Methanocaldococcus jannaschii DSM 2661: one gene and its partners. The protein of the gene in region 1 binds, or shares a complex with, the protein of each later gene. Each region holds a gene or a part of one and is shown on either strand. Other genes may lie near its edges. The genes, in order: MJ_RS03130, MJ_RS05595, rpoB, MJ_RS05580 and MJ_RS05575.

Evidence for each region.
Region 2: MJ_RS03130 (region 1) and MJ_RS05595 share a complex: the UniProt entries of both Methanocaldococcus jannaschii proteins name them as parts of the RNA polymerase complex.
Region 3: MJ_RS03130 (region 1) and rpoB share a complex: the UniProt entries of both Methanocaldococcus jannaschii proteins name them as parts of the RNA polymerase complex.
Region 4: MJ_RS03130 (region 1) and MJ_RS05580 share a complex: the UniProt entries of both Methanocaldococcus jannaschii proteins name them as parts of the RNA polymerase complex.
Region 5: MJ_RS03130 (region 1) and MJ_RS05575 share a complex: the UniProt entries of both Methanocaldococcus jannaschii proteins name them as parts of the RNA polymerase complex.

What each region holds. Positions count from the first base shown.
Region 1 is NC_000909.1:525,520-528,438, reverse strand. The notes cover bases 127-2,882. They hold MJ_RS03130 (DNA-directed RNA polymerase subunit P), read right to left. Parts: upstream 1,697-2,882; coding sequence 1,556-1,696; downstream 127-1,555. Other genes in these bases: MJ_RS03120 (ribosome assembly factor SBDS), read right to left, coding at 2,080-2,787; rpl37A (50S ribosomal protein L37Ae), read right to left, coding at 1,759-2,037; MJ_RS03135 (rRNA maturation protein), read right to left, coding at 1,045-1,554; MJ_RS03140 (KEOPS complex subunit Pcc1), read right to left, coding at 792-1,034; rpl18a (50S ribosomal protein L18Ae), read right to left, coding at 549-779. In the rest of the region: more of MJ_RS03150, read right to left, coding at 1-126. UniProt on the Methanocaldococcus jannaschii protein: DNA-dependent RNA polymerase (RNAP) catalyzes the transcription of DNA into RNA using the four ribonucleoside triphosphates as substrates.
Region 2 is NC_000909.1:978,348-981,658, reverse strand. Bases 164-3,311 are described here. They hold MJ_RS05595 (DNA-directed RNA polymerase subunit A''), read right to left. Parts: upstream 2,954-3,311; coding sequence 374-2,953; downstream 164-373. Other genes in these bases: MJ_RS05590 (LAGLIDADG family homing endonuclease), read right to left, coding at 3,028-3,311. Also shown: MJ_RS05600 (50S ribosomal protein L30e), read right to left, coding at 1-27. UniProt on the Methanocaldococcus jannaschii protein: DNA-dependent RNA polymerase (RNAP) catalyzes the transcription of DNA into RNA using the four ribonucleoside triphosphates as substrates. Forms part of the jaw domain.
Region 3 is NC_000909.1:972,069-975,041, reverse strand. It holds rpoB (DNA-directed RNA polymerase subunit B), read right to left. Parts: upstream 2,456-2,973; coding sequence 545-2,455; downstream 1-544. Other genes in the region: MJ_RS05580 (DNA-directed RNA polymerase subunit B''), read right to left, coding at 2,541-2,973; MJ_RS05590 (LAGLIDADG family homing endonuclease), read right to left, coding at 1-436. UniProt on the Methanocaldococcus jannaschii protein: DNA-dependent RNA polymerase (RNAP) catalyzes the transcription of DNA into RNA using the four ribonucleoside triphosphates as substrates. The Rpo2 subunit (Rpo2N and Rpo2C in this organism) is implicated in DNA promoter recognition and in nucleotide binding.
Region 4 is NC_000909.1:970,305-973,257, reverse strand. It holds MJ_RS05580 (DNA-directed RNA polymerase subunit B''), read right to left. Parts: upstream 2,245-2,953; coding sequence 757-2,244; downstream 1-756. Other genes in the region: trpA (tryptophan synthase subunit alpha), read right to left, coding at 2,672-2,953; MJ_RS05575 (DNA-directed RNA polymerase subunit H), read right to left, coding at 2,261-2,497; rpoB (DNA-directed RNA polymerase subunit B), read right to left, coding at 1-671. UniProt on the Methanocaldococcus jannaschii protein: DNA-dependent RNA polymerase (RNAP) catalyzes the transcription of DNA into RNA using the four ribonucleoside triphosphates as substrates. The Rpo2 subunit (Rpo2N and Rpo2C in this organism) is implicated in DNA promoter recognition and in nucleotide binding.
Region 5 is NC_000909.1:969,459-972,378, reverse strand. The notes cover bases 1-2,757. They hold MJ_RS05575 (DNA-directed RNA polymerase subunit H), read right to left. Parts: upstream 1,619-2,757; coding sequence 1,382-1,618; downstream 1-1,381. Other genes in these bases: trpA (tryptophan synthase subunit alpha), read right to left, coding at 1,793-2,632; MJ_RS05580 (DNA-directed RNA polymerase subunit B''), read right to left, coding at 1-1,365. Outside these bases: trpB (tryptophan synthase subunit beta), read right to left, coding at 2,824-2,920. UniProt on the Methanocaldococcus jannaschii protein: DNA-dependent RNA polymerase (RNAP) catalyzes the transcription of DNA into RNA using the four ribonucleoside triphosphates as substrates.

The DNA of each region.
Region 1 (2,919 bases):
AATAACTTTTGGAGAAACTCTTGTTTGAATTCCTAATCTCTCTAATATTATGTTATTTAAAATAGCTTTTAATATCTCCTTACCTTCCTTTGATTCAGTAATCTCATTTAATTTTCTTGTAGTTGCTGGAGATTTTAATTTCTTTAAAACTTCTGCAATCTCTTCTTCTGTAATCCTTCCTTTTTTCTTTTGATATATTCCATCTGCAATCTCATACAACTTATTCATATCAAATGGCAAATATTCAGGGATTTTATTTAAAACTGTCTCATCTATTGATGCCAATAACCTCGCTATCTCAATATCTTCAGTATTTTCATCTATTTTTAATTTTTTCACTACGAACCATTTTTTATGCTTAGCCATAAACTCAATTTTATCTTCCACAATCTCACCAAAATAAAATTTTAGACTTAATTGAATGTTAAAAATGGATTATAAAATAAAAAAATAAACAAAAAAGATGGATGTTGAGATTTTACAGTTTATATAATAATCAATTTAAGACTTAGATGCGAAGGTTATCATTCTCTTTAATTAAGTCTCTATTAGGCAGTAACTAATTTCTTTAAGACAGGGTCTGTTACATCCTCTGGCTTTATTTCCTCAATATTTAAGATTTTTATTCTACTTCTTTTAACTTTGTATCTTCCTCCAAATTCAGAGTATAATATCTCTAAAGCATCTTCTGGTTTTAATGCTTTGTATTCCTTTCTAAAGTATAATGGGTCTTTACCTTTTTTGCTCATAATTCCAGTTATTCTAAATATCTTAGCCAAATTACCACCTCCTCATTCTTTACAAATCTTATAAATGTTTTGTGCAACACCTATCCATCTTAAGTAGGAATAGATAGATGCCTTTAATATAGAAATATCTTTAGCTTTAACATTTATCGTTATTATATTTTTATTTATTTCCATTGTGGCGGAGGATTTTATTTGAGAAGTTAAATGTTCCAAAAATATGGATTTATAGATAATTTCAGCCTCTTCCTCACTATCAAACTCCAATATTAACTCAAAAGAATTCATGAAAATCCCTTTATAAAAGGCTGTCAAACAACTTAATAGATTTTATTCTAATCAAAGGCCCTATTTTAACTCTCCCTTTATAAAATTGTATAGCAAATAGATATTTTGGGTCTTTTTCCAACCTCAATGTTATATCACTATCCTCATTAATATTTAAATGTTGGAATAAAAATTCATCATAAATTTCATAGTATTTTTGAAATTCCTCGTTATCTTTAAGTTCTCTACTTATTTTTATTCTTATTCCATCATCATTATATATTTTCTCTCCACAAATCTCTCTCTGTAATTTAACAGAGATAAAGCTTGATAGTCTTTTTTCATTTTCAACATCATAAACAACTAAAGTTCCAGGGTTAGCTTTAAACTCACCAATTAAAAGAACATGCTTATCAATTTCAAAAATCTCCTTTAATGAAAGCTTCCCTCTCTGAACATAGGGAATATTTAAAGTTCTCTCTAAATCTCTCGCAAAACTTCTTGTTCTTTGGGAGGGTTTTCTTGAAGTTGTTAGTATCATTTTATCTCGCCTTTACATGTTTAACTACTTTTGGTCTAAGTTTAACCAATATCTTATAACTGCAGTGAGGACATCTTGCTCTTTTTCCCAGCTCTTCAAGTTTTATTATCTTTTTACAGTTTAAACACTTGTATTCTACCATATACATCCCCAAAAATAAAAGTTATAAAAATTTATAAAATAATAATGCTAAATAATGAAAAGTTATTCTTCTTTTCTCTCAACAATTCTTCTAATTGCCTTCATAACAGCCTTTCCTGCACCTGTTTCTGGTGTGTATGCTCCTCCAGCTATCTTAGCTCCACACTTTCCACAAACCCATATTGATGTTGAAGCTCTCTTTAATTTTGGAAATCCACAGACAGGACATTTATATTTCTTTTTAGCTTTAATTTCAACATCTCTAACTCTAACTCTTATTTTTAAACCATATCTTGGTCCAAATCTTCCTGTTGGACCTACTTTCTTTGTGTGGCTGAACATACTCTCTCACCTCGTCTTTAATATCTATTTAATATCTATAAATTATTCACTGTATTTCTTAACAACCTTTGTTTGGACATTTCCTTTGGTTATTTTATTTAGATGAGCATAAAACTCCGCTTCAATACCACTTGGTATTTCAATTAATACAATTAGAGAACCATCTGGCTGCCATTCTTCCTGCTTAACAGCTCCAAATTGGTATAAAGCATTATATGCCTTAGAAGCGAATTCTGCTGGGATTTTAACAGCGATATCTCTCTTTTCAAATCTAATAGGTAGAACTTTTTTAAGCTTTTTAACAATTTCAGGGACTTGTTCTTCAGCACTTTTATAAATGTCTATGTTAATTCTTAACTCTTCCATTGCCTTTTCAATTCTATGCGGTGGATGTGGAGTATCTGTTTGAGGGTTTATTGTGTTTCTACTAATTATGGTTATAATTTGCCTCTTTTTTTGTTCTCTAATTTCTTCTCTCTGCTTAGCAGTTAATTGAACTTGACCTTTTAATATAATTTTTTTAGCAATTTCTTTAACATCTGTTGTTCCAAATATTTTTGATAGTAACTCTTCAGGGGCTTTCTCCCCTTTACTTGCATCTCTAAATACAACTTCAATAGCTAAAAGCTCATCAAAATCTACATTTTGCCCTTCTTTAAGCTTAGCCGCTAAATATGGGTCAACTAAAATTTCAAATTTTTCGCCATGGGATGTATATCTTGCTATTACTGCCTCTTCTAAGGACACCATAATATCCCTCCCCACATTATATAAATGTTTCGGCTAAGGGTTTTGAATTTATAAAAATTACTTTAGTGAGAGTGAGTAGGATACTCCCAAATAATATTAATACTCTAAAAATAATTTAAAATAGTTGGATTT
Region 2 (3,311 bases), 450 kb from region 1 along the record:
CACATCCATATTCTCCCTCCTTCTCATTTTTTACTCCGGAGGGATTTCTTAGGACTTTCGCAGGCAAATATATTTTAACTTTGGAACTTAGACATCTAAAAAATGTCAATATTCAATATAAAACATTTACTCCTGCGAAAGTCCTAACTCCCTACCGGTAAGAATATTGGTTTTCGATAATAGTTTCTCTATATTTATATACTTTTTGGATAGGATAAAAACATCAAAAAATTAAATCAATTTTTGTTTAAATTTTTTAAAGGTCAGAGAAGGGCGCGTTCATCATCAATATTCAGCACATCGATGTATCATCATCCCCATAAAATAGTAGTTTATGATGTTAATGTTAAAAGTAAATTTTAATATAAAAACTTTACTCTTCCATATTTTTACCCTCTTCGTACTCCCTATCTATTGTTAGTTCAACACATCCAGTTCCTAAGTATATTGGTTTTCCAACAATAACGTTTTCTATAACCCCTTTCAGTTTATCAACATCTCCCCTCTCTGCAGCAGCATATAGATGCTTAACAGTTTCTTCGAATGCAGCTCTTGCTAAGACAGAACCTTTCTCTCCAGCAACTCCATGTCTTCCAATTGGCTTAACTTCCCCATCAGCAGTCATTATATCTGCCACTAACATCAAATGCCTTATATCAACCTCCAACCCCTGTTGCTCTAACGTGTTTCTCATTTCATTAATTATAGCGTTTCTTGCTGCCTCAATACCTAAAACTTCTTGGATTTCAATGATGTTATTGGTTATTGTTCTTGTTGTATCAACCCCATCAATTTTAAACACTTCTCTTAAGTTTGAACCTTGAGTATATAAAACATATTCTCCTCCCTCTTTTTTAACTAAAACCCTCTCAATTCCTGGAATTCCTTTTAATTGTATATTTTTGATTTTTGGGATTCTCTTTCTAAGAGCTTTTATTGATGGAGTCTTTATTTTTAAATATAAAGTAGTTCCATCAACATCAATCTTTACCTTTAATTTTTTCTTAATTGCCTCAATAACATCGTCTATTGTTAATCCTCTATCAGCTAATCTATTCTCATCCAACTCAACTTTTATAGATTGAGTCCATAAATCAATACTTATGCTTTCAGCTATACTTCCCAAGGTTAAACTTTCAATCTCCTTCGCTATCTCTTCAGCTTTTTCTCTATTATCTTTATATTCTTCTTTTAGATAGATAGTCATAATTGGTGTTGATGGCTCTTTTCTTGCATCTACAATCTCAATCATCCTTGGCAAACCCAAGGTAACGTTAATCTCCGCAACCCCTGCATAGTGGAACGTTCTCATTGTGTTATGAGTTAAAACTCCATCAAAGGTTGTAAATGTCTCTAAACCTTCAACGCTTATGTCATAAACGTATTTTTTATCACAACTTATTTCCTCAATCTTAACAATTTCATCCCAAATTACATCACTTTCAACTGCCTTCTTTAACAACCAATACTCTTTTAGAGCTAAGATATTTACTCCTTTCTTAACTGCCAATTCTTCTATTCTTCTTAAGTGTCTTTGTAATGTAGCTCTTCCAATTTTCTGCTTTCTTTCAAATTTCTTTAAAATTACCTTTGGATAATCAACTTTCTCTCCCAACTTAGTTAATGCATCTCCAATTGAAGGAATCATGTCGATTGAATCGTAGGTTTTATCATCATTTAAGCTACTTACAAGCCTTTCTAATTCAGATTTTTTCTTTTCAACTGAGAAGTTAATTTCTTCATGGAATTTTTTAGCATATCTGTGTGGAATTATCAGTACAAACTGATTTTTCGTCTTAGTTTTTATACTAAAGATGTTAAATCTTGCCAACAATATTGCAATTCCATCAATCAACTCTTTTGAGTTTGAAGTAACTCTTATAACCTTTCTATCTGCATTTACATTTCCATCTCCGTCAAAGTAACCTCTAATTAATCCTCTAACAAACTCCTTATTAGCTCCAAACACAAACTCAGCAATCTTTTTAGTGTTTGATGATGTGCCAAAGTTTGATAAAAATTCTGCCAATGTTGATGAATAAATCCTTATATCATGGCTTTCTGCGAATCCGTTGTTGTTATCATACTCTCCATAATTCAAACCAAGTTTATCTGCAAATGCTCTAATTTTATTTAAGATAAGTTCATCAACGTTTGAAATTGAAACAAAGTATTTAGTTACTGAACCCTCTGCTAAGTAGATTCCTATGAAATAGCCAAAGTCATAATCTAATTTTATGTTGTTTGGAATCGATTTACCATTTATTTTTGGAGCTATTTTATTGTTAATGTTATCTACAACATAGTTACCAGAAACATAGTCGGAGATGTTTATAGCCTCAACACAGTTTGCGGGTATGTGCTTTACAACTGGAATTCTATCTCCAATCTTCAACTCACTACCCTTAACTGGGATTATTTTGTTGTCCTTTCTTATAACAAAGGAGTGATATGGTGTTGCAGTTATCTCCCTACCTGACTTTGTCTTTATTTTAATCAATTTTCCATTATGCTTATGTCTTATACAGCTTATTATCCTCTTCCAATGCACTTTTTCATCTTGGTCTAAGCTTAAGGCATAGATGTCAATAGGCAAATCACAAACCTCACTATTTCCAATCTTCTCAAATCCAAATCTCTCAATCATCTCATCAACTAACTTTCCAATTTCAACTGGCTTTATAAACTCTCCTTCTTTGATTATAATCTTTTCTTCATAAGGTAGAGACATCTGAGTCCCAGGCTCTCCAATGGATTGAGCAGCAACAATTCCTACCGCCTCATAAGGCTCAACTAAAGCCTTTCTATAGGCATTAACAACCTCATCAATAATCTCATCTACCATCTCTTCTGTCAAATCCTTCTCTTTTGATAACTTTTCAAACAACTCATCCTTTAATGATTGTGGTATATCTAAACCTTCAATTTTTTGTTTTAATGCTTCCATGTCCATGTATTCTCACCTTAAAAAATTAAAAGATGTAAAAATTGTTTTGAAAAAGTTTTGAAATTTTTGAATTTAGAGATTTATTGGTTATACTTCATCTTAACCTTATCAATTATTCTGTCAATATTTACTGCCTTACCTCTATCAGCAAGCATTGGGTCAATTCCATCCTCTCCATACTTAAATTGAATCATAATTCCTCTTGAATCTCTAACGGTTCCATCGAACTCTGTCTTTAAGTCTTGTAGAGCGTTAATTAATCTTCTCTGCATGTAACCAGACTGAGCAGTTCTAACTGCCTGGTCAACCAATCCTTCTCTACCTCCCATAGCGTGGAAGAAGAACTCTGTTGGACTTAACCCCT
Region 3 (2,973 bases), 450 kb from region 1 along the record:
CTTTTGAAGCTTCTTTATAAACCTCTTCACAAACCTCCCACTTGTTTCCTCCATCTCTCTCTAATTTTTCCATCTTTTCCAAAATTTCTTTCCTCTTAGTTTCACTTATTGCTACTCTTCCACAGTGTGGGCAAACTGCCTTCAATATCTTGTATATTGTTTTGGCAAATCCTATATGAATTACTGGTTTAGCCAACTCTATATGCCCAAAATGCCCTGGACACTCTCCAATCCTTCCTCCACATGTTTTGCAAACTAAACCTGGGTCTATAACTCCCAATCTTGTGTCCATTAAACCTCCATCTATTGGATAACCATCTTCATCATAAGTGTCTGGTGTAACTATCTTAGCAACTGACATCTGTCTTATGTAATCTGGAGACAACAAGCCAAACATTATTTCTCCAATCTCTTTAGGGATTTCATACCTCTCCATCAATATCACCAAAGATTAAGGATTTGCTTTTATTTTTACTTTTTATTTTTCTAAAAATATTGTAATAAGGCAAGATTAAGGTTAAGCAAGGTCTTTTAATGTTTCTCTTTATTGTTTCTGTTTAACTTTTTCTTTCTCCAATTTTTCAACAAACTCCTCAAAATCCTCTAATTCAACCTTATCTCTAACCTTAATTCTTGGCAAGATACACATACTCTTCAACTCATCTAATAAAAGCTTGAATGCGTAAGGTATTCTAACGAATGGTATCTTCTTAGAGCTGTAGAGGTTTTCAATCTCTCCACAAATTGGACAGTATTTTAGCCCTCTCTTGTAGTCTAATATGGCAAAGTCTCCACATTTTGAACATATACAGATATCATATGGGTCTGATTCATCCATAAGCCTCTCTTTTAATAGCATAGCTGCACCATGCCCAATTAAAACATCCCTCTCCATCTCTCCAAACCTTAGACCTCCCTCTCTTGCCCTACCTTCTGTTGGCTGTCTTGTTAGCACTTGGACAGGTCCTCTACTTCTTGCATGTATCTTTCCAGCTACTAAGTGGTGTAATTTCTGGTAGTATGCTATTCCAATGTAAATCTCTACTTCAAACTTCTTTCCAGTTTTTCCATCATACATGACCTCTTTACCGTGATGCTTGAATCCTAAAGCCTCTAAAGCCTTTCTTAAATCCCATTCTTTTTCTCCGCTAAATATTGTTCCGTCTATTCTTCTTCCTTCTAAAGCTCCTACTTTACCCCCAAGCATCTCCAATAACTGCCCAACAGTCATTCTTGATGGAATTGCGTGTGGGTTGATTATGATATCAGGAACTATTCCACTCTCAGTGAAAGGTAAATCCTCCTGTGGAACTGTAAGTCCCATAACTCCTTTCTGTCCATGTCTTGAAGCAAATTTATCTCCAAGCTCTGGAATTCTCAAATCTCTAACTTTAACCTTAACTAACCTGTTTCCTTCCTTTGTTTCAGTTAATATAACTTTATCTATATAACCTTCTTCCCCATGTCTTACAACAACTGATGAATCTCTTCTCTGTGGTTTAACTTGAATTGTTATCTCATGCTCCTCTAAGAATCTTGGTGGAGAGGTTTTACCAACAATTACATCTCCACCTTTTACATGGGACTCAACTGCAACTATTCCATCCTCTTCTAAGTATCTATAACACTCCTCTGACCTATAACCCCTTACTCCTTTATCAGGAATCTCAAACCTATCCATCTGTCCTCCTGGGTATCTTCTCTCACACGCATCGTAAGTTCTGAAGAAGGTGCTTCTTCCCAAACCTCTATCAATTGCTGATTTGTTAAAGACTATAGCATCCTCCATGTTGTATCCTTCATAGCTCATAATAGCTACAACGAAGTTCTGCCCTGCTGGTCTTTTATCGAAACCTAAAATCTCTTGGTGTTTTGTCCTAACAATTGGAACTTGTGGATAGTGGAGATAATGCCCTCTTGTATCTAATCTCCATTTTATATTGCTCATTGGAATTCCTAATGACTGCTTCCCCATTGCTGCAGCCATTGTAATTCTTGGTGCTGAGTTGTGTTCTGGATAAGGAGCAACCCCTGCCCCAATACCTAATATGGTTAATGGGTCTATCTCTAAGTGTGTGTGTTTCTCAGTCAATTCTTCTTCAGATAGAGCAATATAGGCATTTTCTTCCTCTTCAGCGTCTAAATATTCAATAACTCCTTCTTTAACTAAATCTGAGAATGTAATTTCTCCTTTCTTTAATTTTTCAATATGTTCTTTAGTTAGTTTTGGTTTTCCATTTTCTACAACTATTAAAGGTCTAACAATCCTTCCAGCATCCGTGTTTATATGAATGTCATTACTTTCTTCATTGTAAGCAACTGTTGTATATTGAGGGAGCTCTCCTTTTCTTCTTTTTTCCCTAATAAAATTAACAAGTTCTTCTGGTTTGTCTGTAGTTCCAACTAACTTTCCATTAACATAAATATTTACTTCCCTTGATGCCAAGTTTTTCACCTAAGAGAGATTTTTATTGATTTTGAAAAGATTAAAATTAAACATCAACAAAAACTCAGAAAAAACATAATAAATAAAGTTTCTTTTAAGAAACATTTATTCCAAAGGATTTTAATAGCTCAATAACTTTGCTATCATCTTCTTCTCTTGTAACTTTACACATTATAGCAAAGTTTTTAACAAGACCACAGTTTGGACCTTCTGGAGTTTCTGAAGGGCAGATTTTACCCCAATGAGTTCCATGCAGTTCTCTCGCTTCAAAGTGTGGCTGTGACCTTGATAATGGTGAAACTATTCTCCTCAATTGAGAGTTTGTTGCTAAGTAACTTGTTCTATCTAAGAGCTGGCTAACCCCAGTTTTTCCTCCAACCCATGTTCCTGTTGCCATAGCGTGTTTAATTCTCTCGGTTAATATATCGCTCCTTACAGCAGCTTGAATTGAAGGAGTTTTGTTCCTTAATGTTTGTCTCTCTAATTGATATTTTATATCCTTAACAAGTTGGCTAAACGCATATCTA
Region 4 (2,953 bases), 440 kb from region 1 along the record:
TCCATGTTGTATCCTTCATAGCTCATAATAGCTACAACGAAGTTCTGCCCTGCTGGTCTTTTATCGAAACCTAAAATCTCTTGGTGTTTTGTCCTAACAATTGGAACTTGTGGATAGTGGAGATAATGCCCTCTTGTATCTAATCTCCATTTTATATTGCTCATTGGAATTCCTAATGACTGCTTCCCCATTGCTGCAGCCATTGTAATTCTTGGTGCTGAGTTGTGTTCTGGATAAGGAGCAACCCCTGCCCCAATACCTAATATGGTTAATGGGTCTATCTCTAAGTGTGTGTGTTTCTCAGTCAATTCTTCTTCAGATAGAGCAATATAGGCATTTTCTTCCTCTTCAGCGTCTAAATATTCAATAACTCCTTCTTTAACTAAATCTGAGAATGTAATTTCTCCTTTCTTTAATTTTTCAATATGTTCTTTAGTTAGTTTTGGTTTTCCATTTTCTACAACTATTAAAGGTCTAACAATCCTTCCAGCATCCGTGTTTATATGAATGTCATTACTTTCTTCATTGTAAGCAACTGTTGTATATTGAGGGAGCTCTCCTTTTCTTCTTTTTTCCCTAATAAAATTAACAAGTTCTTCTGGTTTGTCTGTAGTTCCAACTAACTTTCCATTAACATAAATATTTACTTCCCTTGATGCCAAGTTTTTCACCTAAGAGAGATTTTTATTGATTTTGAAAAGATTAAAATTAAACATCAACAAAAACTCAGAAAAAACATAATAAATAAAGTTTCTTTTAAGAAACATTTATTCCAAAGGATTTTAATAGCTCAATAACTTTGCTATCATCTTCTTCTCTTGTAACTTTACACATTATAGCAAAGTTTTTAACAAGACCACAGTTTGGACCTTCTGGAGTTTCTGAAGGGCAGATTTTACCCCAATGAGTTCCATGCAGTTCTCTCGCTTCAAAGTGTGGCTGTGACCTTGATAATGGTGAAACTATTCTCCTCAATTGAGAGTTTGTTGCTAAGTAACTTGTTCTATCTAAGAGCTGGCTAACCCCAGTTTTTCCTCCAACCCATGTTCCTGTTGCCATAGCGTGTTTAATTCTCTCGGTTAATATATCGCTCCTTACAGCAGCTTGAATTGAAGGAGTTTTGTTCCTTAATGTTTGTCTCTCTAATTGATATTTTATATCCTTAACAAGTTGGCTAAACGCATATCTAAACAAATCTTCCATTAAGTCCCCAGCTAATTTAGCTCTTTTATATGCGTAGTGGTCTTTATCATCTTCTCCTCTATATCCAAAGTAAAGTTCTAAAGCGTTTCTTGCCATTATTCCTAAGAACCTAATTTTCTTTGGGAAATCTTCTTTTGTAACTCCTAAATGGGGCAGTAAATAGTTACATAAAACTGTTTCTGCTCTCTTTAATCTATAATCCTTTGCCTGCCCTGGAGCTACTCTCTTTCCAATAAACTCCAAAGCATCTTCAGGGGAGTTTATGTTATGCTCTTCCCTAATCTCTTGAATGTTTAAAACAATCTCCATAAAGAATCTTTCATCATCAATTGACTCAATGATATCTTTATCTGTCTCAGCCCCAAGTGCTTTCATTAATATAACCAATGGTATCTGCCCAGGCATTCCAGGGAATGTAGCATACAACAAACCATCTGGATGTCTTTCAACAGTACATAAAGCCCTAAATCCGTGTCTTGTTGAAAACACTTTTGCAACATCTACTATCTTTCCACTTCTCTCTGCCTTCTCACATAAAATTCTATTTGGAATTAAATCTTCCTGAGTAATTAATACTTTTTCAGTTCCATTAATTATAAAATAGCCAAATGGGTCTTCAGGGTCTTCTCCCAGGTCTATAAGCTCTTCTCTTGATTTTCCATACAAGTGGCAGATTTTTGAACCAAGCATTACTGGAAGTTCTCCGATATAAACTTCAACAGTTTCCCCTTCCCTTGCATCTTCTCCTTCACCAATAATAGGGGTCATTTCTAAATATAATGGAACTGAATATGTTAAATCTCTGATTCTTGCTTCCATTGGAGTTATTGGTCTTATTGAACCATCAGCTTCTTTAATAACTGGTTTTCCTACTTTAATTTTCCCTAATTTAACTTTATACCCTCCAGTAATCTCTGTTTCAATATATCCAACTTCATCAATAATTTTTTGTAATCTATTTTCTACAAAATCGTTGTATGACTCTATCTGGTGGTCTATTAAACCATGTTCTTTAAAATAAGCATCTACTAATTCTCTCATAATTGCCACCTATTTTTTAAATAATCCTTTTAATAACTAATCTATAAGCTATACTAACTCCAGCCGTTGGACTTTTTCTAATTACTCTAACAACATCTCCTTCTTTAGCTCCAATTTCCTGAATAACAGGGTCGTCTTCATAAATTTTTGGTAGTTGCTGAATCTTTATATTGTATCTCTTCAAAATCTCCTCAACTTCTTCTTTTGGAACTATTTCATGCTTTGGAACCAGTATGTGGTCTGTGACCTTCAAGGTTACTCCTCCCTACCATTTTGTTTAAATATAATTAATGACAAAAATTAGGTTAAAAGAGAGACTCAAGGTAATGATGTAATAAATGTGATGCATCCTTACAAATATTTTTTTCTCATATTTATTTTTTACTTTTATTGTCCTATAAAAATATTTCTTTATTTGAATATTCTGTTAATTTTTTATAGCTACTTTAGCCTTCTTTTTAGTCCCTTCCTTTAGATTTTTAACAAACTCCTCCAACTCCTTTAGGAATTTTTCCTCATCCTTTATTTGTCCATTCTCATCTAAATGTTTTTCAACAATCTTAACAATCGCACTTCCTACAATAGCTCCATCAGCTATTTCAGTTATTTCCTCAACATGCTCCCTCTTTGAGATTCCAAACCCTACACAGGCAGGGATTTTTGAAAACTTTTTAACTCTCTTAATTAACTCTTTCGTCTCTTCAGCTAC
Region 5 (2,920 bases), 440 kb from region 1 along the record:
TTCTGAAGGGCAGATTTTACCCCAATGAGTTCCATGCAGTTCTCTCGCTTCAAAGTGTGGCTGTGACCTTGATAATGGTGAAACTATTCTCCTCAATTGAGAGTTTGTTGCTAAGTAACTTGTTCTATCTAAGAGCTGGCTAACCCCAGTTTTTCCTCCAACCCATGTTCCTGTTGCCATAGCGTGTTTAATTCTCTCGGTTAATATATCGCTCCTTACAGCAGCTTGAATTGAAGGAGTTTTGTTCCTTAATGTTTGTCTCTCTAATTGATATTTTATATCCTTAACAAGTTGGCTAAACGCATATCTAAACAAATCTTCCATTAAGTCCCCAGCTAATTTAGCTCTTTTATATGCGTAGTGGTCTTTATCATCTTCTCCTCTATATCCAAAGTAAAGTTCTAAAGCGTTTCTTGCCATTATTCCTAAGAACCTAATTTTCTTTGGGAAATCTTCTTTTGTAACTCCTAAATGGGGCAGTAAATAGTTACATAAAACTGTTTCTGCTCTCTTTAATCTATAATCCTTTGCCTGCCCTGGAGCTACTCTCTTTCCAATAAACTCCAAAGCATCTTCAGGGGAGTTTATGTTATGCTCTTCCCTAATCTCTTGAATGTTTAAAACAATCTCCATAAAGAATCTTTCATCATCAATTGACTCAATGATATCTTTATCTGTCTCAGCCCCAAGTGCTTTCATTAATATAACCAATGGTATCTGCCCAGGCATTCCAGGGAATGTAGCATACAACAAACCATCTGGATGTCTTTCAACAGTACATAAAGCCCTAAATCCGTGTCTTGTTGAAAACACTTTTGCAACATCTACTATCTTTCCACTTCTCTCTGCCTTCTCACATAAAATTCTATTTGGAATTAAATCTTCCTGAGTAATTAATACTTTTTCAGTTCCATTAATTATAAAATAGCCAAATGGGTCTTCAGGGTCTTCTCCCAGGTCTATAAGCTCTTCTCTTGATTTTCCATACAAGTGGCAGATTTTTGAACCAAGCATTACTGGAAGTTCTCCGATATAAACTTCAACAGTTTCCCCTTCCCTTGCATCTTCTCCTTCACCAATAATAGGGGTCATTTCTAAATATAATGGAACTGAATATGTTAAATCTCTGATTCTTGCTTCCATTGGAGTTATTGGTCTTATTGAACCATCAGCTTCTTTAATAACTGGTTTTCCTACTTTAATTTTCCCTAATTTAACTTTATACCCTCCAGTAATCTCTGTTTCAATATATCCAACTTCATCAATAATTTTTTGTAATCTATTTTCTACAAAATCGTTGTATGACTCTATCTGGTGGTCTATTAAACCATGTTCTTTAAAATAAGCATCTACTAATTCTCTCATAATTGCCACCTATTTTTTAAATAATCCTTTTAATAACTAATCTATAAGCTATACTAACTCCAGCCGTTGGACTTTTTCTAATTACTCTAACAACATCTCCTTCTTTAGCTCCAATTTCCTGAATAACAGGGTCGTCTTCATAAATTTTTGGTAGTTGCTGAATCTTTATATTGTATCTCTTCAAAATCTCCTCAACTTCTTCTTTTGGAACTATTTCATGCTTTGGAACCAGTATGTGGTCTGTGACCTTCAAGGTTACTCCTCCCTACCATTTTGTTTAAATATAATTAATGACAAAAATTAGGTTAAAAGAGAGACTCAAGGTAATGATGTAATAAATGTGATGCATCCTTACAAATATTTTTTTCTCATATTTATTTTTTACTTTTATTGTCCTATAAAAATATTTCTTTATTTGAATATTCTGTTAATTTTTTATAGCTACTTTAGCCTTCTTTTTAGTCCCTTCCTTTAGATTTTTAACAAACTCCTCCAACTCCTTTAGGAATTTTTCCTCATCCTTTATTTGTCCATTCTCATCTAAATGTTTTTCAACAATCTTAACAATCGCACTTCCTACAATAGCTCCATCAGCTATTTCAGTTATTTCCTCAACATGCTCCCTCTTTGAGATTCCAAACCCTACACAGGCAGGGATTTTTGAAAACTTTTTAACTCTCTTAATTAACTCTTTCGTCTCTTCAGCTACTTTCTCTCTCGCTCCAGTAATCCCAGTTACAGAAACAACATAAACAAACCCACTACACTTTTCTAAAATTTTCTTTAACCTTTCATCAGGTGTTGTTGGGGCAACTAAAAATATTAAATCAACTCCATACTTTTTACAGTAATTGTATAAGCTATCAGCCTCTTCAATTGGCAAATCTGGAACTATAATCCCAGAAACTCCAGCCTCTTTACATTTTTTAACGAACTCCTCCTCTCCCATCTTAAATATTATGTTATAGTAGGTTAAGAACACCTTTGGAACATTTGGAGCTTTTTCATTCAATTTTTTAGCCAACTCAAATGCCTTCAATGGATTCATGCCACTGTTTAAAGCTCTAACATCTGCTTTTTGTATTGTAATTCCATCTGCAACAGGGTCAGAAAATGGAATACCTATCTCAACAATATCAGCATGCTTACAAATAACTTCTAATGCCTTTTCTGAAATTTCCAAGTTTGGGTCTCCTCCCACATAAAATGCAACAAATGCCTTTTCTCCTTTGTTTTTTAACTCTTCAAATTTTTCTGCTAATTTCATAATCATCCACTCCAACTTTTTAGTAAAAGCTGCCCGAACAACCTTTTTAGAAAAGGTTGATCAAAATCTTAATTTAAATGGGTATCCCAATAGGGCGAAGTCCTATGGTGTCTTGACCAGAACGGATACATTAAAGGGCTTTTAGTCCCTTTAATGTCTCTTAAGATTGTCTCAAGTAATCGAATATGTCTTTAAATCTCCCTTCCCAATGCCTTAGCAACAGTCTGAACGTCCTTATCCCCTCTTCCAGACAAATTAATAACCATTATATCATCTTTATCTAATTTA